Regions from separate parts of the Companilactobacillus ginsenosidimutans genome, predicted to be linked through region 1. Evidence: riboswitches for the same ligand, from Rfam matches in the RefSeq annotation. Region 1 holds a riboswitch; each other region holds the start of a gene.

Region 1 (7,550 bases):
GCATCAGGCTTCGAATTTGTGGAAAATATTGGTCCAGCGCCGATGTAATCGACACGATCTATTTCGTTAGCAATTTCGGTTTGCTCAATGGTCTGACAAGATAGTCCAATCATCATATCCGGATTGGCATCCCGAACCACTTTCGTAATTCGCTCATCTTTTTGTCCAACGTGAACCCCGTCAGCATTTAACTTGTTTGCCAAATCGACATCGTCATCAACAATAAAGGAAATTTGTGCGTTATTACAAATATCACGAAGTATCACACCTAGTTGATAACGCTGCTCATCATTTAGCTTGGATTCACCTTTATCACGATATTGAAAGGCGGTAATTCCGGCAGCGATTGCTTCATTCAATATAGCTGGTAAATCTCGGTCACCAATATCTTGAGTTCCACACACAAAATAAGCTTGAAGCATTTCTGATTTAAATTTCATCGAAGGCACCCTCGGCATTATATGCCCAGTGGTTTAGTGGACCGTGACCATGACCAACTTGAATGGTATTTTTAATTGCTGCCTCAACAAAATCTTTTCCATATAAAATGGCAGATTTCATATCATCGCCTAATGCCAGTCTTGAAACTATCGCAGACGAAATTGTATCGCCCGTTCCGTGGGTTCTGATTGTGTGAACTCTCTTGCTGCTCATCTTGAAACTCTCACCATTTTCCAAAAGCACAACATCACGAACCATTTCTGAATCGCCATGGCCACCTTTGATCAAAACATTTTTGGCTCCCAAATCTTGAATCTTCTTGGCGGCAACGAGCATCCCACTTTGACTTTCAATCTTACTGCCAATCAAACGCTCAGCCTCGGGCATATTTGGTGTAACTAATGTGGCAAGCTTGATCAATTTATTTTTGATAGCATCAATACCTTCATCAGAAAGTAATTGTGAGCCACCTTTAGCAATCATAACTGGATCCAATACGAATGGACCAAAGTCATATTTCTTCAAATTGTCATAAACGACTTCAACATGTTCAGCATCAGCCAACATTCCGGTCTTACAGGCCTTGATTTTGAAATCATCGTTTAATGAAGCAAACTGTTCCGAAATCAATTTTGGAGAAATTGCCTGAAAATTCTGAACACCAATTGTATTTTGCGCCGTCACAGCGACAACCACTGCAGTCGAAAAGACACCACATTCCTGCATTGTCTTCATGTCAGCCATAATACCAGCACCGCCACCACTGTCAGTTCCAGCGATGGTCAATGCTTGTGGAAAGCTATTTACATCATTCATCATATTTCCCCCATCTCTTTATATCTTCAGTATTAATCGTATAAAGTTGATCAAGTAAACGTGTTGAAAAGGCAGCAGGTCCAATATTTGGTGTTTCTGTCATTACTAGTTCTCCAGCTAATCCAAAAATAAGACATGCCATCTTGGCACCTTCAAAATAGTTACCATCAGAAACAGCTGCGAATACTGCGATAATAGATGAAAGCATATCGCCAGTACCCACTCTTGTTGTAAAAATCTTATTTCCGTTAAACGTGTGTGAAATTAGGTCTCTAGTGGCAATTGTGTCAGTGACACCAGTTACGACTGTTACGCAATCAAACTTTTTCGAACAGGCTTTGGCAATTTCATCGACGGACTTAGTTTGCCCCTCATCGATTGAATCAATACCTTTGGCGGACCATGAAACTCCAACTAAACTGGCAATCTCACCAGCATTACCACGAATAATCGTTGGCTTGGCTACTTTGAATAAGTCCTCAACGAATGCCAATCGTTCTGGTACTGCTCCGATTCCGACTGGATCAAGTACAACTGGCTTGTTGAAATCTAATGCTAGTTTCAACAGATCTTTGCTAAGCTCATTTTGACGTTCGTCGAGCGTCCCGATGTTGATGCAGACGCCACTTGCCATCTGGGCAAGGGTCTTCAACTCTGCATCGTAATTTGTCATTAATGGAGACGCTCCAATGGCGCTAATTCCATTGGCGACATCACTTTGAGTAACTGAATTCGCAATATTTAAAATCATCGGATTGTCAGTTCTAACTTTTTGCAATAAATCGAGTTTCATCGTAAATTCCTCCAAAAGTACAAAAAAAGCCACGGTTCTAATCGTAGGATTAAGAATCGTGGCATAAGTTTGCCCAGATTATCGCACTTTCCTACGCAAGCATTAACTCACAGGTTCAAAGGGATCGGCATAGCCGTCTCAGTCTCTCTCGAAACACCCCTAGTGCTAAAGTATGATTTAAGTTTATCATGAAATTATTTAAAAATATAATATTTGGCGCAGATTTATTTTACACCCAATGCTTTGAATGCTGCATCTTCAATCGAATCATAAAAAATAACTGTAAATGCTCCCAATAATTCTGAAGGAACTGACCCTAAATCAGCAGCAGAAGTGTTAGGAATTAATATTTTCTTAGCACCTGAATCCAGTGCAACTTGCAAAGTATCTGCAAGATTATCAAGCTTCACCAGTGAACCACCAATTGTATGTTCGCCAAGAATAACCAAACTATCTAAAGTAGACTTACTCATTGAAATCGATACTAAGGCAATGTATGTAGCAAGTGACAATCTGCTGGTCATCTCACTATTATTCAGATTTACTGCATTTACCACATAATCATGAGTGGTTAAACTGATGCTTGAACTAACGGATTTTGAATTAGCTTTCAAATACTTGTATGCAGTATCCATGGCTTCCGATGCTTTATGATTTCCAGAGATCCCAGTTTTTTCAAATTTACCATTTCCGGCTATCATCTGAGTTTCAATTTTGAATAAACTCAATCGTTCATTTTTGTCATAGGTAACAGTATAAACTTGACCTGGTTTTTCTGTACCCTCGGGAATTAAACTATTGGATCCCTGCTCAGGCACTGAGACATAATGTTCCTCAAATGTTTCATTGTCGATGTACGAAAAATTAATGTCAAAAAATTCCATTCCACCAATTTTCTTTAATTGCTCTTTAACTCGCCGACGAAGTTCTAATGCAAACTCCAAAGCTTCTTGAACTTCGGGTTTGCCATATTCGCCATTTGGATATAGCAACTTCAACATGCCGGAGGTAGTCTTTCTAACAGCTATAGTGTCCCTCTGATTGAGTTGGCCACCCAACTTGAAGTATTTATCTATGGCATCGGAAAATGACTGCTTACGCAATTCTCGCATGATTTCAGCAAAGTAATCAGTTATTAATCCATATCCTTTTGTAAAGAATGATGGTTTGTATTTTGGAATTTCCCAACCAGGGATATAGGCATGAATCCTATCAAGAAATGCAGAATCAGTCGCCATAACCTCAGGAAATGGTTCAAACAAGTTAGAAGTTCGCATCACAACGTCAATGCTCTGATTAATATTACCGACAAAAACCATTGCTGCACTAGCTTGGATTTCATCCTTACCACGGGCAAATGATCCAGATGCCATGTAATCCTTCATGATTTGGACGCCATCTTTATCCTTGAAAGTGATACCAGCAACCTCATCAAAAGCGACGATATCCCACATTCCTACTAGTCCAACTTGTCTACGACCCATGTTGTAGAACAAATTTGCAACGGTCGTTTGTCCACCAGAAACTAAAATCGAATTTGGTGATAATTCTTTATAAACATGAGATTTACCAGTTCCACGGGGCCCAAGCTCAACCACATTATAATTATTTTCCACAAACGGTATTAACCTTGCCAAAAACAACCATTTTTCACGCTTTGAAAATTGTGTTGGTTCCATACCAATAGTACGTAAAATCAAATCCGTCCACTCATCCGTAGTGAACTCCGATCTAGCTTTATAAACTTCTGGCATATTTAAATCTGCGACTTGAATAGGTGTCAATGAGTCAACGACAAATGGAGATTCATTTTTATTATTCTCATCATAAGCATATCTCAAGCGAACAATGGACCAAATTCCTCCGCCAAGTAATCTTTCAAAGTCTTGAGGATATCTGCTGTCAACCGGCACTCCATCGATTCCTAGATTACTAAACAAGGCTTCATATCGATCAGCGTGTTCATTCAAATGAACAGTTAGTTTGTCGATTACAGTATATGAGCCAAGTTCACGAATTTTAGACTTAACTTTTTCAGCCTCATCAGGTCGAACATAATTATTTGCCAGAGTTTTCTTAACGTTCTCAACTCCACGCTCAATTTGTGCTTCATCAGTGCTGTTAGCATACATCCCCAACAAATATTCAAGGACATAAGTAGGGACATTTGCCCCTTCCTTAATCCGGTTGGTCAAATCTTTGCGAACAAATTTCCCTGGCAAGGTTTTTATCAATTTATCTAATAAAACATCATTTGTTGCTTCATTTGAATTTGAATCAGTCATAATTGTTCCTCTCGCTAAATGTCAAAACCAAATCCACCCGGAATCGTGATATCCATGATGTAAGGAATTGATTCAACAACTCCATTTCGCGTATTTTTAATAACTAAATAATATTTTTTAGACTTGTCATAAGTCCTATCTGCTAACACTATTTGCTTAGAGAAAATTCGATCCTGTACCGTCGAATCTTCACCTTTATTTGCATTCACTGTAACCTGACCTGAAATAAGTTGATTCTGGTCATCAACGAAATACAAACTATAAACAGCTGGCTTCACAGTTGCACTAACTGGTGTAACCTGCATCAGGCTAACTTTGACCTCTAGAGAAGTAATCTTATTTGAAGTGCTGACAATCGAAAGTTTAACATCTTCTTCATCAGTTTTACCCTTATTAGATTTAACTTCCAACAAAGGCACAATCATTTCTTGAGGTGAACTCCCACCATGAACGTAATTATATGATCCAGCGGATTTGAAAATATTAGCAGTAGTTGGATAATAAACGCTTCTATCATCATTATTATTCAAAATGTCTGATAGTTTTTGAGATCCAATTCCAGGTTCATCAATCGTCTCTGATGTAATCATGTAGCGCTGAGATTTAGCATCGTTTTCAACATGAGAGACATCAATTTTATCCTCAGGTAAAAGTTTTGCATCTCGATAAATATATCCATGGTCAGCTGTAACATAAAAATGGTTAATACTGCTACTGCGAAGACGTAATATCAGCTTTTTAATATCATTGATAGTCTCTTCAGTAGCCTTAAATACATCATCTTCAGTTTTTCGATTATCTGCAATAGCATCAATTTGGTTGTGGTAGATATAAACAACTTGTTTACCTGCAAACCACTCACGAATATCTTTTGTACTAGCGCCCTTCAAATCATCAAGAGGAAAAGTACAACTATCTTGATTTGCTGACTGTAATATCTTTTCGCGACTCTTCATATCAGTAGCTTCACCGCCATCAACGAGGAGCTTCTTTTCGTCCAAACAAAGCGTTTCATTAGGTAATAATGACGGCATACCCATATAAGTTACAGATGGCAATCCAGTAATCATATAATCCATTTTCTGCTCACTAACTTGAGAAGATTTACCCAACTCGTCTTGAAGTTCCTTAGCAGCTTCAAATCTAAATGCATCAGAAATAATAACAACTATTCTGTTAGTCTCAGGTTCAACATAGTTTTTGTAAAAATTACGTTGAAGCTTGCGTGGTGAAATGGCATCAAAATGGAAATTCTTATTCCATGCCAATAATTGTTTATCCAAATATGAATTAACATAAACATCTTCAATCAGCAATTTAGTCTTCTCAAACTCTTCAGGCTGATCAGTTTCTTGGTAGTAGTAAATGAATTTACGATAGTAAGTATCCATCTCAAATCCACCATCAACATAACTACCCACAATGTTATCGAAACTTTGCTCCGGTTCATCTTGAGACATCAAGACAATGAAATACGCCATCTTCATCATCTGATAATACGACTTAATTGGATCAACATGTCCAAAATGCATATCTGAGCGTTTCTTGATCAATACATCGATGAGTTGACCATTAATTTGTGCATCCAAATCCTCAAGACCTAATCTGTCCTGAATCCAGTTCAAAACTAACCAATCAAAGTACTTGAATACATCTGATTTGGCAATAACGTTAATATCCATATCTTTAAAAATTGAGCCACCATTAATAAATGCCCAAACTGCAGCTTCAACATCAGAATATGTATCACCAGATGATTGATATGACTTAGTACCGAATTGCTGCATAAATGTCTGTACGTTAGCAACTTTCTCACTTAAATCATATTCAGATAATGACTTAGGAAATTGAACATCCATCTGCTTAAATGTTGTCGTCAGATACATGGCAGAACTAAATTTCACCAAATCATGTTCTTTGTTATAGTTGAATTCATATTTGACTGTATCCCAAAACGTATCTAAAACATTGAATTTCTCAAATTGTGCCAAATACTCATTATCATTAAGATTAGCAGTCATGATAACTTGTAAGATGTCAAAGAAGCTGAACAATGGTGTCTTGAGCTTCACAATTGTTGCCATGATTGACCATTCTGGGTTCTCCTGATAACTGCTTAACTCAAAAGTTGCAAAGGCATTACGACGTTCTTTGTTTCCAAAGAAATCCATATGATTTGCCACAAAATCTCGCATAGATTCAGGCAATCCCAAATCCTTACGAAGAATCTCTTTTGAATCGGCAGTAAATGTATCCGAATATCTCACCATATCTCTTAAATGATTTTCATCAAGAATCGGTTGAGCTGCAGGAGAATAAACCAGCACCTTTTTATCATCATCAATGGCATTTAATTTAATCTTAGTCTCAAGTTGATGTCCAGGTTGAAGTACCACAACCTTGGCTATATCTTCCAAGTCAGTCGATAATTCTTCAATGTTATCTTCAAATTCAGCGTCATTGTCATACCAGAAGATAAATTGATATCTACCTTGGAATTTATTTTTCAAAGATTCAACAACCTGTTTTAGGTCAACGTCAGCCATTTTAGTGTTCCCCTTACTAGTAAAATCTGTTAATTAAATCATACAGTATTATGCTTTGATAGACACATATTTAACACAAAATTATTGTTCACTCCAAGCTATCACGATGGCGTGATTAAGGATCTGATTGACGATGTTAGTGTAGATGATTTTAACGTCGATGTTGGTGGTCAGGTGGAGATTATTGGTTGGTTGTATCAGTACTATAATACTGAGCCAAAAGATAGAGCTTTTAAGAAGAAAAAGTATTCCGAATCCGACATTCCAGCAGTAACTCAACTATTTACCCCAGACTGGATTGTAAAATATATGGTTGAGAATTCGCTGGGCCGATACTGGATAAATGTGTTACAAGCCAAGGGTAACAAAAGCTCCGAAGCAGATGTCGCAAAACAATTTAATTGGAAGTATTTCATGCCTTCCGCTGAACAACAAAGTGAGGAATACATCAATATTCAGAGTAATTCCAAACTCCAAAATACAAAGCCAGAAGATTTAACATTAATAGATCCCGCAATGGGATCCGGTCATGTGCTGGTCTACTCCTTTGAAGTATTAATGGATATATACGAATCAGAAGGATACTCAAAGCGTGAAGCAGCAACTAATATACTTGAGAAAAATTTATATGGATTAGACATTGATACAAGAGCGTTTCAACTATCATAT
Region 2 (7,550 bases), 900 kb from region 1:
AGCTTGCCTCTTTCAATTCCAACTTACGAACTAAATTCGAACAAAATTCAAAAAACTAGCAAGAAATTAAATATCTTAAATAAAGAAAAAACTCAATTAAAAACTTTTTATGCGAAAAAAATCTCTGTGCATAATAGGGTTTATTGGAAACTAGCAAATAATAAGATTATAGATGATAAAAGAGTAGTCATTATCAAATAGGGTTATGCTTTAAACATATTTAGTAGAAAAATTATCAGTACCTAATAAAGGGCCGCTTACCACTGAAAAAAATCCAGTGATAAGTGACCTTTTACTTTTCAATATAGTCATTAATTAATAATTGTTTTTCTATTTTTAATCTTATACATCGCATTTCATATATAGTCTTCTAAGTAAATAAAATCTAATTTAGTATTGGTAATTAAACACATCATCTCGTTAGTTTAATCATTCATCGTCAACCTTCTTACACTTTGTCGACTATGTATTTCTATTGGTGTGATTGATTGCTCGGTTCGTGTTTCCTTATTCAGTAACCAATTTACACCTGATACTCCCATTTCGTAGAAACTTTGGGTGACGCTGGTTAGTTGAGGTTGGACTATTTTGCATAGTTCTGTTCCATCGATTGCTACTATTGATATGTTCTCGGGGACTGAAAGCCCTAGGCTTCTTGCCTCGTTCATTACCCCGATTGCTGCCCAGTCACTTCCACAGACTACTGCTGTTAGATTAGTTTTTGCAGTGTATTTAGACATGGTATTTTTACCTGCTTCGTAACTGTAATCGCCCTCAGATAACCAATCCTCGTCAAATTTGATTTTTGCATCGGAAAGAGCTTTTTTGTAGCCATTTAGTCTTAGTGTTCCAGTAATTGTGTGTTGATAATCTAGTCCGGCCAGTCCAATTTTTGTGTGCCCTTGATCGATTAAATATTTAGTCGCTTGATAGCCTATTTGGAAATCATCAGAACTGATAAATGGCAAGTTTCGTTCATCTAAGGAAATTGATAGGAAACAAAATGGTATGTTTGCTGACTGCAAAATTTCCAAATTCTCTGGTGCTAAATCAACTGATAACAATAAAACTCCCATTACTGAGCGCTCAACCACTGTGTTGATGGCTCTTTTTTGTCGTTCAGAATCTTCATCCCCGGCATATAAAATGATGACGTTCAAATTTTCAGGGAAGGCGGTTTCTTGAATTCCGTCAATGATTGAATTGGAGAAATTTGTCTTAGTGGCGTTGACGATAACTGCTAGATCATTACTTTTTTTGGTTACTAATTCCATTGCCGACGTGTTTTTCCGATAGCCTAACTCTTTGGCAGCGTCCCGCACTTTCTTGGCAGTCTTATCACCAAAAAAGCCCTCTTTGTTAGTGAGAACTCGTGAAACTGTTGCAGCCGATACTCCGGCTTTTAGAGCGATATCTTTAATAGTTGCAGCCAAGGCAAATTCCTCCTCTTATATTTGTTAATCTCTATTCTACTCTATTAGCGTCTTGAAATGTATATTTCTACGCAAACGTTTGTGTTTTTGATACAAAGCCATTGTAAACGTTTGTGTAAAATGTTACTATCATCAATGAAACCGGTTGCAATACATTTTCAAAAATACAAATAAGTTTTTAGGGGGACTACTTATGGTCGATAATAAAGCACTCGAAACTGATATACCTACCAAAAAAGCTTCGGTCAAAAACTCAGTTTCAAAAAACTCACTACCAAATTTATCAATGGGAACAATTTTCGCAATGACTTTCGGATTTTTTGGAGTCAACATGGCGTTCTCGTTGCAATCATCACAGATGGGAAGAATTTTCCAAACCATCGGTGCTGATCCAACGAAACTAGGATTCTTCTTCATTCTGCCACCACTTGCCGGAATGATTGTCCAGCCTTTAATCGGTAAATATTCCGATCGAACTTGGAATAAGTTCGGACGTCGGATGCCTTACTTGTTAATTGGTGCTCCAATCGCCGCTCTAGTAATGATTCTCTTACCAAATGGTGGAAACTTTGGACTCGGATTTGCTTCAGTTGCAGCCCTTTGGTTCGGTGCAATATCAGTCTTATTTATGGACTTGTCTTCTAATGTTTGTATGCAACCATTCAAAATGATCATTGGTGACATGGTTAACGAAGATCAAAAAGACTTAGCATGGTCATGGCAACAATCATTTTCAAACCTAGGTGGAGTTTTAGCAACAATTCTCCCCTTCGCATTAACATGGTTTGGTGTTTCAAACGTTGCCGCCAAAGGAACAGTTCCACTATCACTTCGATTAGCATTTTATATCGGAGCAGGAATTCTTTTAATCACAGCTTTCTACACAATCTTCTCCGTCCACGAATATGATCCAGCAACTTATGCCGGCTATCATCACATCGACGTCAACGCACACAAGAAATCCGTCAGCCTCTGGAAATTAGTTAAGACAGCTCCAAAATCTTTTTGGGAAATTTTTGTAGTGCAGATTTTCAACTGGTTCGCGTTCCAATATTTGTGCACATACGGAACTGGTGCGATTGCGCAGAATGTTTGGCACACTTCTAATGCATCTTCAGCTGGCTATCAAGCTGCCGGTAATTGGTTTGGAATCATGACTTGTGTTCAATCAATCGCCGCTGTTGTTTGGGGGTTTGCAGTTCTATCCCACACAAAACCAACCCAACGTAAATTCTGGTTAAGAGTAAGTTTGATCCTTGGTGGATTAGGATTTGTATCAATTTTCTTCATCCACAATCAACTTCTATTAATCGTTCCATTCGTACTAATTGGAATTTGGTATCTAACAATGCAAACGCAACCACTTTCACTTTTCACAGAATCATTGAACGGTGAAAACGAAGGTGCTTATCTCGGATTATTCAATTGTGGAATTTGTTTACCACAAATTATTGCTTCATTACTAAGCTTTGTGATTTTCCCAATGGTCGGAAAATCAATGCCCGGAATGATTGCTGTTGCCGGAGGAGCACTCTTAATTGGCTCTTTAGCAGTCAGCGTTATTCATCCATCTTTATCAAATAAAACTGAGGAGGAAATGTAGTTATGACAAAAAATTGGTGGCAAGGTTCAGTCGTTTATCAAGTTTATACACGTAGTTATCAAGATAGTAATGGTGACGGAGTCGGTGACCTACCTGGACTAACACAACGTTTGCCATATATTAAAAAGTTAGGTGCTGATGTAATTTGGCTTAATCCAATTTACAAATCACCTGACAAAGATAATGGCTACGATATTAGTGATTATCGCTCAATCCAAGATGTTTATGGCAGCATGGATGACTTCGACAAAATGCTTGATACCGCACATAAAGATGATTTAAAAATTGTTATGGATTTAGTTGTTAACCACACTTCTGACAAACACGAATGGTTTGAACAAAGCCGTCAGTCAAAAGATAATTCTTACTCAGATTATTATATTTGGCGTGATCCCGTTGATGGACATGCACCAAACAATTGGGGTTCTTACTTCTCAGGCCCAGCTTGGACTTACGAACCAAAACGTGGTCAATATTACCTCCACTTGTTTGCTCCAGGACAGCCTGATTTGAATTGGGAAAATCCTAAAGTCAGACAAGAAGTGTACAGCTTGATGAAATTCTGGCTTGATAAAGGTATTGACGGTTTCAGAATGGATGTTATCAACTTAATATCCAAGCCTGCTGGATTGCCTGATGCTCCCCAAGCTGCAGGTTCCTCCTATGGAAATGTTGAACCACTAGTATCTGACGGTCCACGTTTGAATGAATTTTTACATGAAATGAATGACGAAGTTCTTTCGAAATACGATATTATGACCGTTGGCGAAATGCCTGGTTCAACGCCTGAGGACGCTATTGAATACACCGGATTGAAGTCCAATGAATTGAACATGGTTTTCCAATTCGAACATGTTGATTTAGCAGCTAATCCTGACAAACGTTTGGGTAAGTGGAACGACCAGCCTATCAAATTGGTCGACCTGAAAAAAGCTTTATCCCGTTGGGAAACTGAGCTTGATGGTAAGGGCTGGAACAGTCTTTACTGGAATAATCACGACCAACCACGTGCTGTTTCTCGGTTTGCAACAGATAATCCAAAATATCGTGTTACAGCAGCCAAAATGCTTGGGACAACTCTTCACATGATGCAAGGAACACCTTACGTCTATGAAGGTGAAGAATTGGGCGAGACCAACGTTCACTACAAATCTCTCGACCAATATGAAGACATCGAAAGTATCAATGCTTACCATCAATTGGTCGAAAAAGATAAGGCTGTCGATGGTCCAACCATGCTGAAATATTTGGAAAATATGTCACGTGACAACGCCAGAACACCTATGCAATGGGACGATTCTGATAACGCTGGATTTACAACTGGAAGACCTTGGTTTGCACTGAATCCTAATTACAAGGAAATCAACGCCAAGAGCCAAGTTGACGATCCAGACTCAATTTATAATTACTATCGTCAGTTAATCAGCTTACGTCATAATAGTGATTTAATTACTTACGGAAATTATGAAGAAATCGATCCTGAGGACAATGAAGTATTTGCTTATCGTCGCCACTATGAAGGTAAAACTTTGTTAGTTATCAGTAACTTTACCGATAAATCAGTTGAACGAGACTATCAACAAGCAGACGGCAAACGTTTGATTGGTAACTATTCAGAGAATCAAGGTACGGCACTTAGACCATATGAAACTAATGTTTATTTATTTGACTAACTCAAAAAGGTATCCTATCGGATACCTTTTTTTATACAAATTTCCAATCACGTTGATAATAAGCTTGATCCCAAAAATGCCATTCGAGTTCACAGCTTTTCAGAAATCTATCTTCAACTTCTTTTAGTTTTTCATCACTATATTTACTTGCTTCCAAATCCAAAATATCAAACAACTGAACACTCAACATTTTATCTTCACTGTTAACACCAGCATAAAAATCAATCCACGATTTAAATGGATTGGATTCTGTCGAGGATCCCTGCTCAATCAAAGTTTCCCCAATAACTGAATATGTCCAAGGACATGGCAACATAGATGCAACAACGTCTATCAAGTCTCCTGTTCTTGCCGCATTATACATGTGCTCGTTGTATAGGTATGTCATTGGCGCTTGCTTATCATTCTGGACTGTCGAGTACTCAATACCTGCGACCTTACAAAAATCGATGTGTGGTTGGATTTCACTGTTCAAAGTAAATTCGATTTGATTAGTAAAAAGTTGAATTTGATCACGACTATTGGATTTCTGTATTGCTGCAGCATAAACTTTCATAAATGCATTTAGATAATTAAAATCTTGCCCAACATAAAAAGCCAACGCATCTTTTGAAACATCTCCCTGACCTATTCCTTCAACGAAAGGATGTTTCAATATTTGTTTCAAAATCGGCTGGCCTTTTTTAATTAGTCTTTCAGAAAATTCCATTTTATATTCCACCTTGCTTGATATTTCAAATATCAATCTGCAAGGATTATCACTTTCCTACGTTGGTTTTGACCAAATCAGGTTCAAAGGGATTGGCATTTACAATCTCAGCATTTTTAATGCACCCCTAGCGATTAATATTTGATTGGAGTAATCATATCATGTTTTCATATTTTATACTGAAAAATATTGATTTAACGATTATTCGTTTAATTGCTATAAATATAACTAGCTTTACACGTCATGAGCTACATGATAAGCTTGCAATTGTTATAACATTCTTCGAAAAATATATCTGGGGTGCCGCAAGGCTGAGATTAAACCCATTGAACCTGATCTAATTAATATTAGTGTAGGAAGATATTGGATAATTTAGGGGCCAACTATTTTTTGCACACGCAGATAAATGGTTGGTCTTTTTTCGCCTCGTGAATATATTCTTTCAAGGAGCTTTTAACAAAACTTTTTTGAGGGGACAGATTTACTATGAACAGACAAAGTTCAAGAACCAAATCTTCAATTTTTAATTACTCGTTGAGAGACGTTGCCTTTATCGCATTAACAGGTGTTTTCTGTGGTGCAATCTTTTTTGCAACTAGTCTTTCATACAACTTCCTATTGGCTGGGTTATCAGCAGTAGGGTTAGCACCCGTAGCTAATGACCTATTATTGGGATTATGGATGATTGCCGGTCCATTAGCAGCGATGTTAACTAGAAAAGTACTTGCCTGTACAATCGGTGAAATTCTAGGTAGTTTTGTCGAAATGATTTTAGGTGGTCAATGGGGAGCCGCAACCTTGATTTCTGGATTAATTCAAGGTGTAGGTAGTGGACTTGGATTCACAATGACCGGTTACAGAAGATTCGACAAATTTGGTTTACTCCTATCAGCAATCACAGGTACAGTTGTATCCTTCGGCTGGAGTTTGATCAGTGAAGGATACCTAAAATATAATTTTGGATTCTTAATTATTTTATTCATCGTTCGTTTCATCTCAATCGGATTCTTTGCCGGCATCTTGGTTTACTGGATCAACAAATTAGTTGAAAAATCAGGTATCTTGAACCGAGATTAGGTGACGGTATGGATAAACTAGCAATAAAAAATTTAACATTTAGATATAAGAATGACGAACCTGATATCATCAAGAATCTGGATTTCACTTTAAAAACTGGAACTTTCAACATTTTGTATGGGGCTTCAGGATGTGGTAAATCAACTTTAATGAAAATTATTGCTGGTTTATATCCAGAATATTCGGGACATTTGTCTAGTGGTGAAATGTTTCTGGATGGCAAAGATACTAGTGATTGGGATATTCAAAAAGTATCACGGCACGTAGCAATATTATTTCAAAATCCAATTGATCAATTCTCAATGACAACCGTCAAAAATGAATTTATTTTTACATTGGAAAACATTGGAATACCAAGCTCTGATATCGATAACATTATTGATAGTTCACTTAAAAGAGTTGGTATATCTGGTTTCAAAGAACGTAAAATCGATACATTATCTGGTGGAGAATTGCAAAAAGTTTCCATTGCCATCACATTAGCAATGGATGCTGATTTCATTATGCTGGATGAACCTTTTGCATCAATTGACATGAAATCTCGAGGGCAATTGCTTTCACTACTTAAAGACCTCCAAGTTAACGATGGTAAAACCATCTTAATTACTGATCATGATTTAAACGGTTACCAGGAATTGATAGATAATTTGTACCACTTTCAAGACGGAACACTTGAACATATTACTAATCAGAGCAATGTGTTCAGTCGTTACCAGTCAAACAGTTGTAAGCTTACTTTTGATCTCCCTATCGAAAAAAATGAAGGCAATATTATAAATATCCAAAACCTTCATTTACAAAACGGTTCAAAGACTTTACTCGCCGATACCTCCTTTTCGATTTTCAAAAATAAGATGATATTACTGACCGGTGAAAATGGTACTGGAAAATCTACCTTCTTCTCTGCACTTACCCGTCTACATGATTTTAAGGGCCAAATAAATTATCAAGATAAAAACATCTTGAAATACAATCAAAGAAAATTTGCGAGACAAATTGGTTTTGTTTTCCAAGATTCGCAGATGCAATATCTTAAACTAACAGTCCAAGAAGAG
Region 3 (7,550 bases), 860 kb from region 1:
TTTTGAACATTCTGAGTCAATATTTCGACATATTGTTGAATCTTACTGTCGAGAGTCAAATATACGTTTGAACCATTGACAGCTTGCTTTTCAACAACTTCCGAGCCAGGTAATTCATTCCCTTGAGAATCAATTTTTGTAATTTTTTTACCGCCTGTACCAGATAAAACTTTATTATACGAGCGTTCAATTCCCATTAATCCACTAATATTTGTGTTCGGATCATTAATATTGTTTTGTTGTGTAATACCAACTTGGTTTGTAGCAAATACCCCATTAGGGTAAGCACGAGATGGATACTCATTAAACTTAATCCCCTGAAGGTGAAGTGCAGCAATCTTATTTTTAATTTCAATTGAAAGATTTCTACCTTCTGGACCAAATTCGACTTGATATTGTTTTTTATTGGTAGGATTCAAATAATCTAATATTTGTTTCTTTGATAGAGGTAAATATTTCGATAGCTCAAAGGCTGTTTTAACTTTGTCTTGAACATAATCTGGTTTACCCTTACTAGTTTTAGCCTTGGTAGATAAAACCGCGTACACGTCAAAAATACTCGAGTTACCGGCAATCATGTCGCCGTTAGTATCGAGTATGTCCCCACGTCTTGCATTAACTTGGTCAACATGTTGATATTTTTGTCGTGTCTTGTCCGCTAGATTAACTCCATCAAATTGCTTGCTTGTAGCAATTGAAACGAATCTAGAGGTAAAAATGATAAAACAAAAGGCAGTCAACACCACTATTACGATACCTACTGCAAAGTGATTGTTTCGTGCCTTATTGTGAAGAAGTTTTAAAAAGTTTTTCATTTCGCAACGTTCCTTACATTTTCATTACTCATCTTCAAGTTATGCTTTTTTGCAAAGCTTGATAATCTGTCATAACTTGTTAATTCTGAAACCTCTTGTTGTAAGTTAACGTTACTGGTGGTTGTATTGGATATTTGTGTTGTAACAGTGTCTAAACTGTTTTGTGCAGAAGTCATTGAAACTTTCATTGTAACCAAAGCTGTCATTAAACATAAAGTTAAAATTCCTAGACCGATCAATAAAAGTGATTCTGTCTTTGAAATAGCCACTTTGTGTGTAACGGCAATCTCTTGTGATTTGACTTGTGGTTCAGTTTCAACTGTTTCATAGCTTTGTAAGTTTCTGGCTGTACTTTCTAACATTTCCTACACTCCATATTAAATCTTTTCTACAACACGTAACTTCGCACTATGTGCTCTATTATTTTCTTCTAGTTCTTGATCATTTGGTGTAATGGGCTTTCGAGTGATCAGCTTGAGAGTCGGTTGAATATCTTTTGGAATTACAGGAAGGCCTCTTGGAACATCTACCTCTGATTCTTCCTTAAAAGTATGTTTAACTATGCGATCCTCTAGGGATTGGAACGTGATAACACTTATTCTACCCCTAGTTTCTATCAAATCAATCGCTTCTGTTAAAGATTTCTCAAGTGAGCCAAGCTCGTCATTGACTGCTATACGTATAGCTTGGAAAATTCTCTTAGCGGGATGACCGCCTGTACGCCTTCTCGCAGCTGGGATTGAGTTCTTTACGATGTCCGCCAATTCCAGTGTAGAAGTTATCCGATGGTCGTCACGAGTGCGTTCTATCGACCTTGCAATTTGTTTTGAAAATTTTTCATCACCATACTTAAAGAAAATTCTCACTAAGTCATTATATGGCCAATCATTGACAATTTTCTCTGCATCGAGTTCTTGACGTTGATCCATTCTCATATCTAATCTAGCTTCTTTTTTATAGCTAAATCCACGAACTGCATCATCAAACTGTGGTGAAGAAACTCCAAGATCATAAACAATCCCTGTTACTTCAAAAACATTTAATTCGTTCAAACGTTCTTGCATGTTCTCGAAATTGTCTCGAATTAAAACCAATTTATTATCTCCAATGATTTTTGGATCATTTTCGATTTCCTCACCAGTTTCAATTGCACTCTCATCACGATCAAAAGCATATACGGTACTATTGTGCACACGACTCAATAATTCTTTAGTGTGTCCACCGCGTCCAAAGGTTGCATCAACGTACGTTCCGTTGTCCTTTGGCGCAAGCATGTCAATTGTCTCTTTTAAGAGAACTGTTTTGTGTGTAAATTCATTAGAAGTCAAAGTCTGTCATCTTCTCCGAAATATCTTCAAAGTTCTCTTCTGCCTCTTGATTGAATTTATTCCAATTCTCTTCGTCCCAAATTTCGATTCGATCAGATACTCCCACGATCACACAATTCTTTTCTAATTTAGAAAACTTGATCAGTGGAGCCGATAAATTGATACGTCCTTGCTTATCGAATTCCACTTCAGTAGCTGCCGAATAAAAGAATCTGGTAAAGGCACGAGCATCTTTTTTCGTTAATGGTAATTTGTCGAGTTGAGCTTCAAGTTTTGTCCATTGGTCCATGGGATATCCAAAAAGACATCCGTCCATTCCACGTGTGACCACAAAGGATTCACCAATTTCTTGGCGGAATTTTGATGGAACTATTATTCTTCCCTTTGCATCAATTGTGTGATGAAATTCACCCATGAACATCTAAAGCTCACCTCAAATCTTTAACACTTTCTAATTTACCACAATTTACCACAATTAACCACACGAACTTAGAATAATCATATTATGTTTCAATATATTGCTCAAAAGCCTTCTATATCACTGATTATAAAAAGTGGTGACTGGTGGGGGGAATATTACCAAATTTTAAGGAAGTTGCATAAAACCGCTAGGTGAAGTAATATTGCAAATATAATTACACTAGGTGGTGTCAGTTTTGAACGATAAAAAGCCGAAGAGTACTTTATCTAAAATCATTCAAGGAGTTGTTTGGTTGATGATTATTGTTACCCTTCTTGGTGTAGTGCTTGGAATTGTACCAGGATTACTACAATAAATAACAAAAAGAGTCGCATCGAGAATTCTCGATGCGACTCTTTTTTATAAGTTTATTTCTTTACCATAATTAATTGATTAAATACTTTGTGCAAAATAATTACTAAGACCAACATCATTATCATATTGGCAATAAAACTACCACCATTAATTACTAATGAATATATCCAAGGATTCATTCCCTTTGGAGCAAAGGCCGCCCAAAAAATACCACCAGCTATGAAGTGAAATAAATATTTTACTGAAAAGCCTAAAGCACTGAATGCCAAAATCCACCCCAGTGAATTTTTACCATTAGAAATCGTCTGTTTGACTTTGTAACTGCCCAGTCCAATTAATCCAATTGCTCCAAATGCAATTGGATACTCAATAAACCCCTGCAGTGGGTTCATGACACTTCCCGTGCTAAGCCCACGCAATAACATATCCAGTAATCCCCACACCAGTCCAGCCATTAACCCCGCCTTTAATCCACGACGCAATGCAAAAATGGCCATTGGTATTAATCCATAAACTACTTCGATAGATGAAATTCCAACTGAATGCGGGACAAATGCTAGCGCTTGTGCAGCAGCAGTTACAATAGCACCTTCAGTTAATATGATTAATTCCTTATTTTGTGCCATAAAAAAAACTCCCTTGGAATTGTCATCACAAGGAAGTTACGTACATTTGTAAGTTTAAACACTATCCCTACGCATGCATTAACATAACAGGTTTTCAGGGTCTGATAATAATCACTCTCAGCCAAAATGGCTCCCCTCGTGCTGACTATTTAATTTTAACGACATTATAACTACAACTAGTTATTTCGTCCAAACATTCGGCTCATAAATCCGCGTTTCTTAGGTGTGTCGAATAATGTTAACGGAACATTCTCACCTAACATACGGCGAGCAATATTCTTATAACCACGTCCGGCATCACTATTAGGATCAGAAACAACGGTTTCACCAGCGTTTGAAGAAGAGATAACTTCATCTTCATCAACTATAATTCCGATTAATGGAATTCCTAAATGATTAACAATATCTTCAATTTTCATTGAAGTACCTTCGTTGATCATGTTCTTTCTAATTCTATTGATAATTAAATGTGGTGTAATTGGCATCTCAAGACTTTCCAAAATACCAACAACACGATCAGAATCACTAACCGATGCTATTTCGGGATTCGTCACAACTAAAGCTGCATCAGCAGAATTAACGGCATTTTTGAATCCATATTCAATTCCAGCTGGACAATCAATCATGACAAAATCGAATCTTTGTTTTAAATATTCAATAATTGTACTTACTGCTGCATTGTCCAAAACATATTTATCAGAAAATTGTGATGCAGCCAGAAGATATAAATTATCTCCGAATCTTGGATCCCTAACCAGAGCCTGTGATAAAACTACTCTTTCTTGGGCAACATCGACAATGTCATATACTATTCTATTGGTTAATCCAAGGACTGCATCCAAGTTACGAAGTCCTATATCTAAATCGACCATACAGACTTTTTTCCCCATAGATGCTAACTCTGTACTGACATTAGCTGTGGTAGTTGTTTTTCCAACTCCACCCTTACCGGATGTCACAACAATAGAAATTCCCATAACTACTCGGTCCTCTTTCTTGTTTCATTAATTACGTCTTTAAATTCTTTTAAGTCTTCCACACTAATCGTATGAAGATCATCAATATGTGCAAATTTATAATTAGTAAACTTATCAGCATTATCTTCAGTAACAATTTCAACAACATCAGCAATTCGATATTGGGCACCACCGTTTAAGTTTCCAATAATAGCAGCATTAGTATTGTCAGGATAACCTGCTTGAACAATACCATGGACTTCACCCAAAAGATAAATTGATCCATCTGTTGATATTTGAGAACCATCATGTAAGGTACCAAGGAACAAGATATCCCCTTGATACTCAACTTTTTGCCCACTTCGAATAATTCCAGTTTCAATATTAAATTTGTTATCTTCGATCAATTTATCTGATTCAGTCTTTAAAATAACATTAGATTCAATATTTACTAGTTCAATTTGGGGATACTTTGAAAAGATATTTCTTACACGAGCTGTTTGTTCTTCATCAAAAAGACGATTACCAGTTTTAACTGTAAATTGAATAACATCATCTTCGTCAGTTCCAATAGTCTGTTCGACAATCATATTCTTGAGTTGCTTCATGGCATCTTCAAAATCACATGAATCATCAATGATTACTGAAAAACCATCTTTACTACCTTTAAGAGTGACATCACTCATTTGGTTCCCCTCCTATACTTAACTAGCCAATCACTAAGATTGGCAAAAGGAACATATAAAATAAAGAATACTATTATATTCCAAAGCAAAGTTGGACCGAGAATATAGGTAATAAAATCACCTATATCGGCTGATGCAAGCTTGAATAATTTTTCAAGCAGGAATACACCAGTCTCTAAAGCAGTTAAAGACAAGAAATAAATTGATGTCTCATATCCGACTGAAGTTTTGGTAAATAAAAATTTATAATGATCAATTCCCACTAAAATAAGTGGCAACAATACTGTGTACAATCCGATTATCCCAAAATAATATGAATCGTAAATGACACCAAATACTATTCCATAAACTAGTATCGTTCTTCTACTATCGAGTCTCGTGGTGAGCATGACCAGTACCATCAACATCAACTGGGGAACTATTGACATAGTTCCTTTATTCATATTATTTAAAAAAGACCATTTCATCAAGCCATCAAAGTAAAATGCCAGCATAATAAAGACAACTTGACCTATCATCTTTTGTGTTTTAATAGGCATTATTTTTCACCACTTACAGAAGATTTGATAACTGTAACAACAGTGAAGTTTCTCAACTCTGCGGCTGGCGTAATATATACAGAATTGGTCATTCCATAATCGTCCTTCTTAATACCGTATACCTTACCGATATATAAACCTCTTGGTGTTCTTCCACCAAGACCAGAAGTAACTACACGTTGACCTTTTTTGATTCCCTTTACAGAATTGACATTTTCCATAACTAAATCACCTGTACTGTTATCAAAGCGACTCACGACACCAGTTATATTAGTTTTGTTATCATCAAGAATCTCAGAAGCAAACTTGTCATTGATTTCATTATCTGTAGAAATCAACTCAACCTTAGAACTAATCTTGTTAACCTCTACGATTCTACCAATCAACCCTTTACCAGACATAACAGGCATGTTTTTCTTAATACCACTTGTTTGACCGCGATTGATGACTAGGTAGTTTTGCCAACTACTAGGTGATCGTGTCAAGACAGCTGCATTAGTTGTGTCATAGTCTGTAAGAGTGGCATTTAAATCTAGTTCTTGTTTAAGTTTCTTGTTCTCATCTTGAGTAACTTTTAATTTAGCTTGATTTTGTGCTAAATCCTCAATTTTTGATTTCAATCGACGATTTTCAGCATAGGTATTGTAGAGATCAGAGAATTCAGAGGAAACGTTCTTTATCCCGTTAGTTGGATATGAGAATACGCCACCAACCAAACTAACGACATCGTTGCCGACTTGCTGAACAACGGGAGGAGTATCTTTTTTATCTCTGACGTTAACAGATACCGCCAAAAGTCCAAAAGTTACAATAATGATTATCATTAAAATAATTAACTTTTTATTTGAGAAAAACTTTTGCATTTCTTCCTCCTACCTTCAAACAAATAAAAAAGCGGGTTCACCCCGCTTATTTTTGACGACGCATTACATCGATATTTTTCAATGATTCTCCAGTACCGATGGCTACACAATCTAGTGGGTCTTGAGCTATAAATACAGGCACTCCAGTTGCTTCAGAGATAACCTCTGGTAAATGGTGCAACAAAGCCCCCCCACCCGTTAGAACAATACCGTGATCAATAACATCAGCGGCAATTTCAGGTGATGTTTCTTCAAGTGTTTCCTTGATTGTTTCAATAATCTCTTGAACATCTTCATGAATAGCAGTGGCAATATCTTCGCCAGCTAATTGAATAGTCTTTGGTAGACCAGTAACTAAATCTCTACCACGAATTTGCATTGATTCAAGTTCTTTTGATTTCTCAATTGAGGCTGAACCAACTTGCATTTTAACATCTTCAGCAGTTCTTTCACCGATTTGCAAATTAAAGTTTGTTTTGATATAAGCAGAAATTGACTCATCAAACTTATCACCAGCAACTCTGATTGAACGTGATGAGACAATACCACCAAGAGAAATAGTAGCGACATCAGTAGTACCACCACCAATATCAACAACCATGTTACCAGTTGGATCCATAACAGGAAGTCCCGCACCAATTGCAGCTGCAAATGGTTCTTCGATTACATAAGCTTCTTTGGCTCCTGCATGTTGAGTAGCTTCGATAACAGCTCTCTTTTCAACTTCAGTAACACCACTTGGCACACATACCATTACAGATGGATGTGAATTACCGGTTGTTTTTTCGATGAAATACTTCATCATAGCTGCAGTAGTATCGTAGTCCGCGATAACACCGTCTCTCATAGGACGAATGGCTGAAATGCTTCCAGGTGTACGTCCAATCATTTCTCTCGCATCAGAACCAACTGCTACGATTTCACCAGTATTGTTGTTCTTTGCAACAACTGATGGTTCATTT
Region 4 (7,550 bases), 480 kb from region 1:
ATGGAACTCGTCTTTCACTTATCGTTGCCGTTCTAGCAACTCTAGTTGACTTGATAATCGGTATTCCATACGGGATTATCTCCGGTTGGAAAGGTGGAAGGACTGATATTATTCTTCAGCGTATCGTTGAAATCATTTCTTCAATCCCTAACCTAATCGTAGTTATTTTAATGATGATCATTTTAAAACCTGGTCTAACATCAATTGTTATTGCGATTGCCTTGACCGGATGGGTCACGATGGCCAGATTGATCCGTGCTCAGACGTTCCAGTTGAAAGAACAAGAATATGTTCTCGCAGCTAGAACGTTGGGTGAATCATCCACAAAGATTGCTACAAAACATTTGATTCCAAACTTATCTTCAACAATTATTATTCAAACAATGTTCACTATTCCCAATGCCATTTTCTTCGAAGCTTTCCTAAGTTTCATCGGTATTGGTATCCCCGCTCCAAACGCCTCACTTGGTACTTTGCTATCTGATGGTCAAAAAGCCTTCAGATTCCTACCATATCAAATGTGGGCACCCGCAATAATTTTATCAATCATCATGATTGCTACTAACCTTCTAGGTGACGGACTTCGTGATGCCTTTGATCCACAATCATCTAACTAAGGAGAATAGTTTTGGAAAAAATACTAGACGTAAAAAACTTACATGTAGACTTTTCAACCTATAACGGTACAGTCAAAGCTATTCGTGGCGTTGATTTTCATCTAAATGACGGTGAGACTCTTGCTATTGTTGGTGAGTCCGGATCAGGTAAATCAGTTACAGTTCGTTCAGTTTTACAATTATTAGCTTCAAACGCCAAGATTAGCCAAGGAGAAATTCTCTATCACGGCGAGGACCTATTAAAAAAGTCTGAAAAGGAAATGGACAACCTTCGTGGAAATAAAATTTCGATGATATTCCAAGACCCTATGACTTCTCTAGATCCAACAATGACAATTGGTAAGCAAGTTGCAGAACCACTTTTGATTCACAATGAAATGTCAAAAGCCGACGCAATGAAACGTGCCGAAGAAGTTTTGAGATTAGTTGGTATTCCTAATCCTAAAGCTAGAATGAAAGACTACCCTCACCAATTTTCAGGTGGTCAACGTCAGAGAATTGTTATCGCAATCGCTATCGTTGATTATCCAGAAATTTTAATTGCTGATGAACCAACCACAGCGCTTGATGTTACTGTTCAAGCTCAAATCATCGACTTGTTGCGTGAGCTTCAATTAAAAATTGGTACATCCATCATCTTTATCACCCATGACCTTGGTGTTGTGGCTGGTATTGCTGACCGTGTAGCAGTTATGTATGCTGGTAAGTTTGTTGAATACGGAAGTGTTGACGAAGTCTTCTACGATCCACAACATCCCTATACTTGGGGACTTTTGGATTCAATGCCTACCCTCGACACAAGTACACAAAATCGTTTGAACTCAATTCCCGGAACACCACCTAACTTATTGCATCCACCAGTTGGTGACGCATTTGCACCTAGAAATGCCTATGCCATGGAAATTGACACTGAAGAGCAACCACCATTCTTCAAAGTTTCAAAAACGCATTATGCTGCAACTTGGTTGTTGCACCCTGATGCACCAAAAGTTACACCACCTGAATCAATCCAAAAGCGTTTTGAAAAATATCAATCAATGATTGGAGGAGACGTTAAATAATGGCTGATGAAAGAGAACCTATCGTTCAAGTTAGAAACCTCAAACAATATTTCAACATCGGTAAACCTAATGAAGTTAAAGCTGTCGATGACGTCTCCTTTGATATTTATAAAGGCGAAACCTTTGGTCTAGTTGGTGAATCCGGTTCTGGTAAGAGTACAACTGGACGTAGTATTATCCGCTTGTACAACCCAACTAGTGGAGAAATTTTGTTCAAAGGTAAAGATATTAGCAAGATCAAAAATCACAGCAGCCAGATGAAAGATTTCCGCCGCGACATGCAAATGATTTTCCAAGACCCTTACGCATCTTTGAACCCTAGAATGAAAGTTAAAGACATTATCGCTGAAGGTTTGGACATTCACGGTATTGCTAAAAATGATGATGAGAGAACACAAAGAGTTGAAGAGTTACTCGACATGGTTCATTTGAATCCTGAACATATGACTAGATACCCTTATGAGTTTTCTGGTGGTCAGCGTCAAAGAATTGGTATCGCCAGAGCTTTAGCTGTTGATCCCGAGTTCATCATCGCTGATGAACCAATCTCAGCACTTGATGTGTCTATCCAAGCTCAAGTTGTTAACTTGATGCAAGATATCCAAAAGGAACGCGGTTTGACTTATATGTTTATCGCCCATGATTTGTCGATGGTTAAATATATTAGTGACCGTATTGCTGTTATGTACAGCGGCAAAATCGTTGAGTTGGCTGACTCGGATGAGATTTACAACCATCCACTTCACGCTTACACTCAGAGTCTTTTATCGGCTATTCCTGTTCCTGATCCTGAGATCGAAAAGACTCGTCGTCGTATCGATTTTGATCATTCTAAGCATTTCAATGATGCTCAGCATTTCCAAGAGGTTCTGCCTGGGCATTGGTTGTATTGTGACGATGCTACTGCAGCATCGTATAAGAACAACTAAATTTTAGGTTATTGCGGTTCACTGCCGTTCTCCGGGTAGGTTCGGCGGTGGCTGGAACGCTGTGAGCCGATTTTGAGGTTTTTCACAAACCGAAAAATCTCAAAACTCGACTTTGTTGTAAACGAGGCCTTTGCCTCGTCAACAACAACGCCACGGCTGAGCCACCGGCGAACCTACCCTGCGAACTAGTCAACAGCAAACTTCTAAAATTAGCAGTTCTTAAACCTAACCACAGTTCAATAGCCACATTCCGACTAATTCAGTTGGAGTGTGGCTATTTTTTTATTTCACTTCTTTTTTTATTTCCCTAATTTAACAATCTTATTAATAATTACTGTATTCAATTTATTGTATTTCATAAATTATCATGAGATATACGTTAAACATGATATACTGATATCACAATTGAATACGAAACATTTGGGGTGCACAAACGCTGAGATTATACCCATTGAACCTGATACGGCTAACACCGGCGCAGGAAAATGTGAAATGATTTTTTATGTTGATTTGTGCCTGTCGTTACGTTTTTTAGCGACTGGCATTTTTTTGTTTGTGGAACTCTGTCTATTTCTATTCAAAATTATATTAAGGAGTTTCACTTATGGTTAATTCTTCAAAGACTCAAAAGCTTACTATCCTAGCGATGATGATTGCTTTGGATGTTGTTCTTTCCCCTATTTTCCGAATTGAGGGTATGGCTCCTATGTCTAGTGTGATCAATGTCACTGGAGCTGTTTTGATGGGTCCATCTTATGTTTCCGTTATGGCTTTAGTCTGTGCTGTTATTCGGATGACTATGATGGGGATTCCACCTCTCGCTTTGACTGGTGCTTTCTTTGGCGCACTGTTAGCTGGTCTTGGTTATCGTTATACTCATAAGATCTGGGGTGCTATGTTGGGCGAAATTATTGGGACTGGTTTAATTGGATCTCTCACCTCTTTCCCGGTTATGGTTTGGTTTACTGGTAATAGCAATGGTATGTATTGGTTCTTATATACTCCTAGATTCTTTGGTGGAGCTATTTCTGGATCAATTATTGCCTTTATCGTTTTGTACAAGTTAAAGGACACTCGTCCCTTTTTGCGAGCTCAATCTTTATTCCAAGGAGTAATAAAGAATGGAAAATTACAGCCAAAATGATTCGATATCTAAACTTGTTAAATGCAAGTTTCCACTTAGTCATAGTCCATTAGTACACTGCATCACTAATGAAATCACAATTGAATCTGTTGCTAACGCTCTGTTGTATATTAATGCAAAACCTGTGATGGTAGCTGATATCAGAGAATTTCCTGAACTTTTTGAACAAATCGATAGCCTGTTTTTGAATCTAGGACACATTTCTCCTGAACGAGAAATTGCTTTATTGGAAGCCGGCAAAATGGCGTCTTCAATGAGAATTCCATTTGTCATTGATTTGGTTGGAATTGTTATTTCTAAAATTCGTTTTGATTTGTCAAAGGAACTATTGGATTTCAAACCAACAATTGTCAAAGGTAATATCTCCGAAATGCGAACTTTTTGCGGATTATCAAGTCACGGTCGTGGTGTTGATAGTGCTTCGTCTGATCAATCTTCGAATTCTGTCGATGAATTAATGAATGCAATGTTTGAAAAAGCTCAAAATCATCCCGAGACCACCTTTATTGCCACAGGAGCTACCGACTTGATTGTTTCCAAAAACTCCCGGTTAGAGCTTAAAAATGGCGTTCCCGAACTAGACAGATTTACTGGCACTGGTGATATTGTTGGTGCATTAATGACTGCGTTAGTTGAACATGAGCACGATGGATTAGTTGCTGGTGTTGCCGCGATTAGTTATTTGAACATTTGTGCTGAGAATGCCATAGAAAGTACTGAAGGCCTGGCTGATTTTCGTCAAGAAACACTTAATCAACTGTCCTTACTGATAAATAATGAATACTGGTATGAATCAATTCGAGGTGCTCTACATGCTTGATATGAGTTTGTATTTAGTGACAGCTAGATACGCTTATTCTGATGAAAAATTTTTCTCAATAATCGACGAAGCTTGTCGTTCTGGTGTTACCATCGTCCAATTGCGAGAGAAGGATGTTACAACAAGAAGGCTATTTGATCTGGCTATCAAAGTTAAACAAATTACTGACAGATATCATGTTCAGTTAATCATCGATGATCGAATTGATATTTGTTTAGCGGTCGAAGCATCTGGTGTTCATATCGGTGACGATGAAATGCCGATTGATATATCACGAAAATTACTTGGACCGGACAAAATTCTCGGTGTTTCGGCTAAAACAGTTGAACGTGCAAAATATGCAGAGCAATTTGGTGCCGATTATCTTGGAACGGGTGCTATCTTTCCCACCGAGACAAAGGTTATTACTAAACACACTGACATTAGGACTCTGGATGAAATCACAAAATCGGTCGACATCCCTGTTGTGGCCATTGGCGGAATCAATACTTCAAATGTTGGATCATTCAGCAATATTCCTATCGCTGGAGTTGCTGTTGTTAGTGAAATTATGAAATCTAAAAATGTTTCTCAGACGGTATCTGAATTAAAAACTACGATTAACAAGTAAAAGACCAATTCCACAATAAACTGGAATTGGTCTTTTAATATCAACTAATCAATCATTAAATTAATATGGCATATCATCGGTTGTATCGCATTTACCTTCATATGCAATATGATTATCGATTAACATTTGCAATGTGTATGATTCAATTGGCTTTTGAAAATTACGCGTCATTTGCTGCTTTAATAAGGCTTTCTTGCCTTTTTGAGGCCAAGTGTACACATTTCCATCTGTGAAGATTTTAAGTTGTACATTCAAATAATTATCAGTATCATCTGGATTAACTGCATATTTAACATCCTCCCAGGAATCCAAAGGATACGGTTGATAACGATTATCATCAACATTATTAACTATTGAATATCCCTTAGAACTCAGAGTAACCTTTTTAACATAATTTCTATTGGAAAAATAAGTATTTGTATATGCAACACGTATTTTCGAATCTAAATTAGTTATATTTTCCTTATGAAGCAAATTTATTAGGGTTTCTTTCTCAGCTTCAGATCTTGTATAAATCCACCTTAGAGTATTAAGTTTTAGTGGATCCGGAACAACTATTTCAGCTTGTTTCTGATCAGTTAGCTCTTTTCTTTCCTCTTTTGTCATATCAGATGTCATTACATCATCAAAATAAATTTTATCAAAAGGTAATCTTTCAAATTCTTCTGGTGTATTCATATAATGTGGAGTTCGTTTAGTTGCCAACGAAAAATCTGTGAATTTGACTCCCGGAATCTCCAATAGAGTCGACATATCAAATAAGAAAAAAATTGGAATTGGACAATTTGCCGAAAAATCCTGATCTTTGATTTCAGCAGCAGTTTTAAATCCCTCGTTGTAATACTGTGTAGGTGTCTTTGGTCGAAAATATAGTCTAATCACTTTTTCTACTTCAATATCAGTCTGGTTAATTACGCCTAAATTTGCATTATCATTGGACATCTGAGAATTATGTTCAACAAAGTATCTAGAATGTATCTTTTTGTTTTTCAATATTTCCATTGCATTATCAATATCTGTGAAATGAAAGGCGTATTTTGGCCAATAACGTCGTTTTGACTTTCTGAGCCCAGTCTTTTCTGAATCATTAACCAAATCTTCGATAATATCCTTATACCTCATAATTATTTATCTCTCCAAATATCAAGTTGAGTAGAATCATGTATCGCAAACGGTTGACGTTTAACATTTACTTTACTTCGATCTAGTAAACCTGATTGTCTCAGCGTAGGCACTCTTGACGATGAATTATCAAGAAATGTTGTAGATATTAACTCAATATAATCTATTTTCGATAAAATACTTTTGATTAATTCAAAGTTCTTACTTCGAGTAATATTCATAGGCCAAATTTCATCATAAATTTTACCTAGACTGAATAAACTGCCCCATACATCAATAATATCTTGTTGCGACAAATACAATTCATCGTTTAAAAAAGTGACAAATATTTCGTTATCTGGCAAATCGTCAGATTCTTCCATGACTTGGATGTTTAGATTTTTTCCCTCTTCTGAACCTTCAAATGCGTCTATAAAATCTGACTTAAATTCATCCAGTAATACTGAATTGTATCCCTTTCTGAGAGCTTTTTTTATTTGCTTTACATATTCAGGATGGTTTTGCCATCCAGTATAAATATGGATATAAATGTTAATTGGTAAATCTGATAGATATTTTTCCATGAGAGGTTTAACTTGTTTGTCCCAATCTAATCCGCCATTCCCTACACCTAATTGTGGAAATGAAATAGATTCGATTCCCTTATCTGCATATGTTTCTACAAATTTCTTTAAACCGGACTCTATATATTCGATCTTTGATTTACTCCTCCAGTTTTCCTTTGTGGGAAAATTTAAGATCCATTTATTTGCTGATTTGAATAAATATAGTTTTCCAACAGTTAAACTACCATCTTGGCAATACTCTTGGTATTCTTTAAACATTTCTGGATACAATTTTTTGTATTCCAATGCGATACCCTTCCCCATCACACCAACAGTGTTCACAGTATTTACCAATACTTGTGCAGGGCTATCAAATAGATTTTGATCAACATATTCTAGTGGCATTTTTGCCTCCAATTGAGATATAAGACTTATCTTCTCATTTATTATATTACAAAACAAATTACGCAAACTCTTGCGATTACCTTTCTAAATTTCCAACTAAAAAAGACCAATCTCATCAAAATGAAATTGGTCTATTTTAATATAAATATTATGTATTATTTCTGATTCACAAATTCTTGATGCTCGATTGGTTCGTAATTTGCTCTTGGTCCACCGACATACTTTGGACGTGATCTTAATGCTGTTACGTGTGCACTTCCTAGTTCTTTAATCGTGGGTCTTACTGGTACTTGAACA

Evidence for each region. A riboswitch is a leader RNA that binds a small molecule or an ion and turns the genes downstream of it on or off. The one in region 1 is predicted to bind thiamine pyrophosphate.
Region 2: linked by a shared signal. The riboswitch ahead of ABM34_RS10430 (ECF transporter S component) and the one ahead of thiM (hydroxyethylthiazole kinase) in region 1 are both predicted to bind thiamine pyrophosphate.
Region 3: linked by a shared signal. The riboswitch ahead of thiT (energy-coupled thiamine transporter ThiT) and the one ahead of thiM (hydroxyethylthiazole kinase) in region 1 are both predicted to bind thiamine pyrophosphate.
Region 4: linked by a shared signal. The riboswitch ahead of thiW (energy coupling factor transporter S component ThiW) and the one ahead of thiM (hydroxyethylthiazole kinase) in region 1 are both predicted to bind thiamine pyrophosphate.

Annotation. Positions count from the first base shown of each region.
Region 1 is NZ_CP012034.1:1,177,320-1,184,869, forward strand. It holds gene thiE (thiamine phosphate synthase) at 1-440, opposite strand, end outside; gene thiD (bifunctional hydroxymethylpyrimidine kinase/phosphomethylpyrimidine kinase) at 430-1,257, opposite strand; gene thiM (hydroxyethylthiazole kinase) at 1,250-2,050, opposite strand; TPP riboswitch at 2,122-2,221, opposite strand; gene brxL (protease Lon-related BREX system protein BrxL) at 2,275-4,335, opposite strand; gene pglZ (BREX-1 system phosphatase PglZ type A) at 4,350-6,881, opposite strand; gene pglX (BREX-1 system adenine-specific DNA-methyltransferase PglX) at 6,948-7,550, shown strand, end outside.
Region 2 is NZ_CP012034.1:2,080,852-2,088,401, reverse strand. It holds gene ABM34_RS10460 (hypothetical protein) at 1-201, shown strand, start outside; gene ABM34_RS10455 (LacI family DNA-binding transcriptional regulator) at 426-1,433, opposite strand; gene ABM34_RS10450 (SLC45 family MFS transporter) at 1,627-3,036, shown strand; gene ABM34_RS10445 (glycoside hydrolase family 13 protein) at 3,039-4,709, shown strand; gene tenA (thiaminase II) at 4,741-5,418, opposite strand; TPP riboswitch at 5,456-5,557, opposite strand; TPP riboswitch at 5,705-5,794, shown strand; gene ABM34_RS10430 (ECF transporter S component) at 5,905-6,495, shown strand; gene ABM34_RS10425 (ABC transporter ATP-binding protein) at 6,504-7,550, shown strand, end outside.
Region 3 is NZ_CP012034.1:313,341-320,890, reverse strand. It holds gene ABM34_RS01815 (penicillin-binding transpeptidase domain-containing protein) at 1-815, opposite strand, end outside; gene ftsL (cell division protein FtsL) at 812-1,177, opposite strand; gene rsmH (16S rRNA (cytosine(1402)-N(4))-methyltransferase RsmH) at 1,193-2,143, opposite strand; gene mraZ (division/cell wall cluster transcriptional repressor MraZ) at 2,133-2,564, opposite strand; gene ABM34_RS13030 (DUF4044 domain-containing protein) at 2,800-2,919, shown strand; gene thiT (energy-coupled thiamine transporter ThiT) at 2,972-3,544, opposite strand; TPP riboswitch at 3,591-3,691, opposite strand; gene minD (septum site-determining protein MinD) at 3,721-4,521, opposite strand; gene ABM34_RS01785 (septum site-determining protein MinC) at 4,524-5,186, opposite strand; gene mreD (rod shape-determining protein MreD) at 5,183-5,725, opposite strand; gene mreC (rod shape-determining protein MreC) at 5,725-6,588, opposite strand; gene ABM34_RS01770 (rod shape-determining protein) at 6,635-7,550, opposite strand, start outside.
Region 4 is NZ_CP012034.1:1,660,322-1,667,871, forward strand. It holds gene ABM34_RS08495 (ABC transporter permease) at 1-617, shown strand, start outside; gene ABM34_RS08500 (ABC transporter ATP-binding protein) at 629-1,678, shown strand; gene ABM34_RS08505 (ABC transporter ATP-binding protein) at 1,678-2,607, shown strand; TPP riboswitch at 3,019-3,108, shown strand; gene thiW (energy coupling factor transporter S component ThiW) at 3,212-3,751, shown strand; gene thiM (hydroxyethylthiazole kinase) at 3,729-4,571, shown strand; gene thiE (thiamine phosphate synthase) at 4,564-5,181, shown strand; gene ABM34_RS08525 (DarT ssDNA thymidine ADP-ribosyltransferase family protein) at 5,242-6,303, opposite strand; gene ABM34_RS12945 (macro domain-containing protein) at 6,306-7,253, opposite strand; gene ABM34_RS08535 (TIGR01440 family protein) at 7,409-7,550, opposite strand, start outside.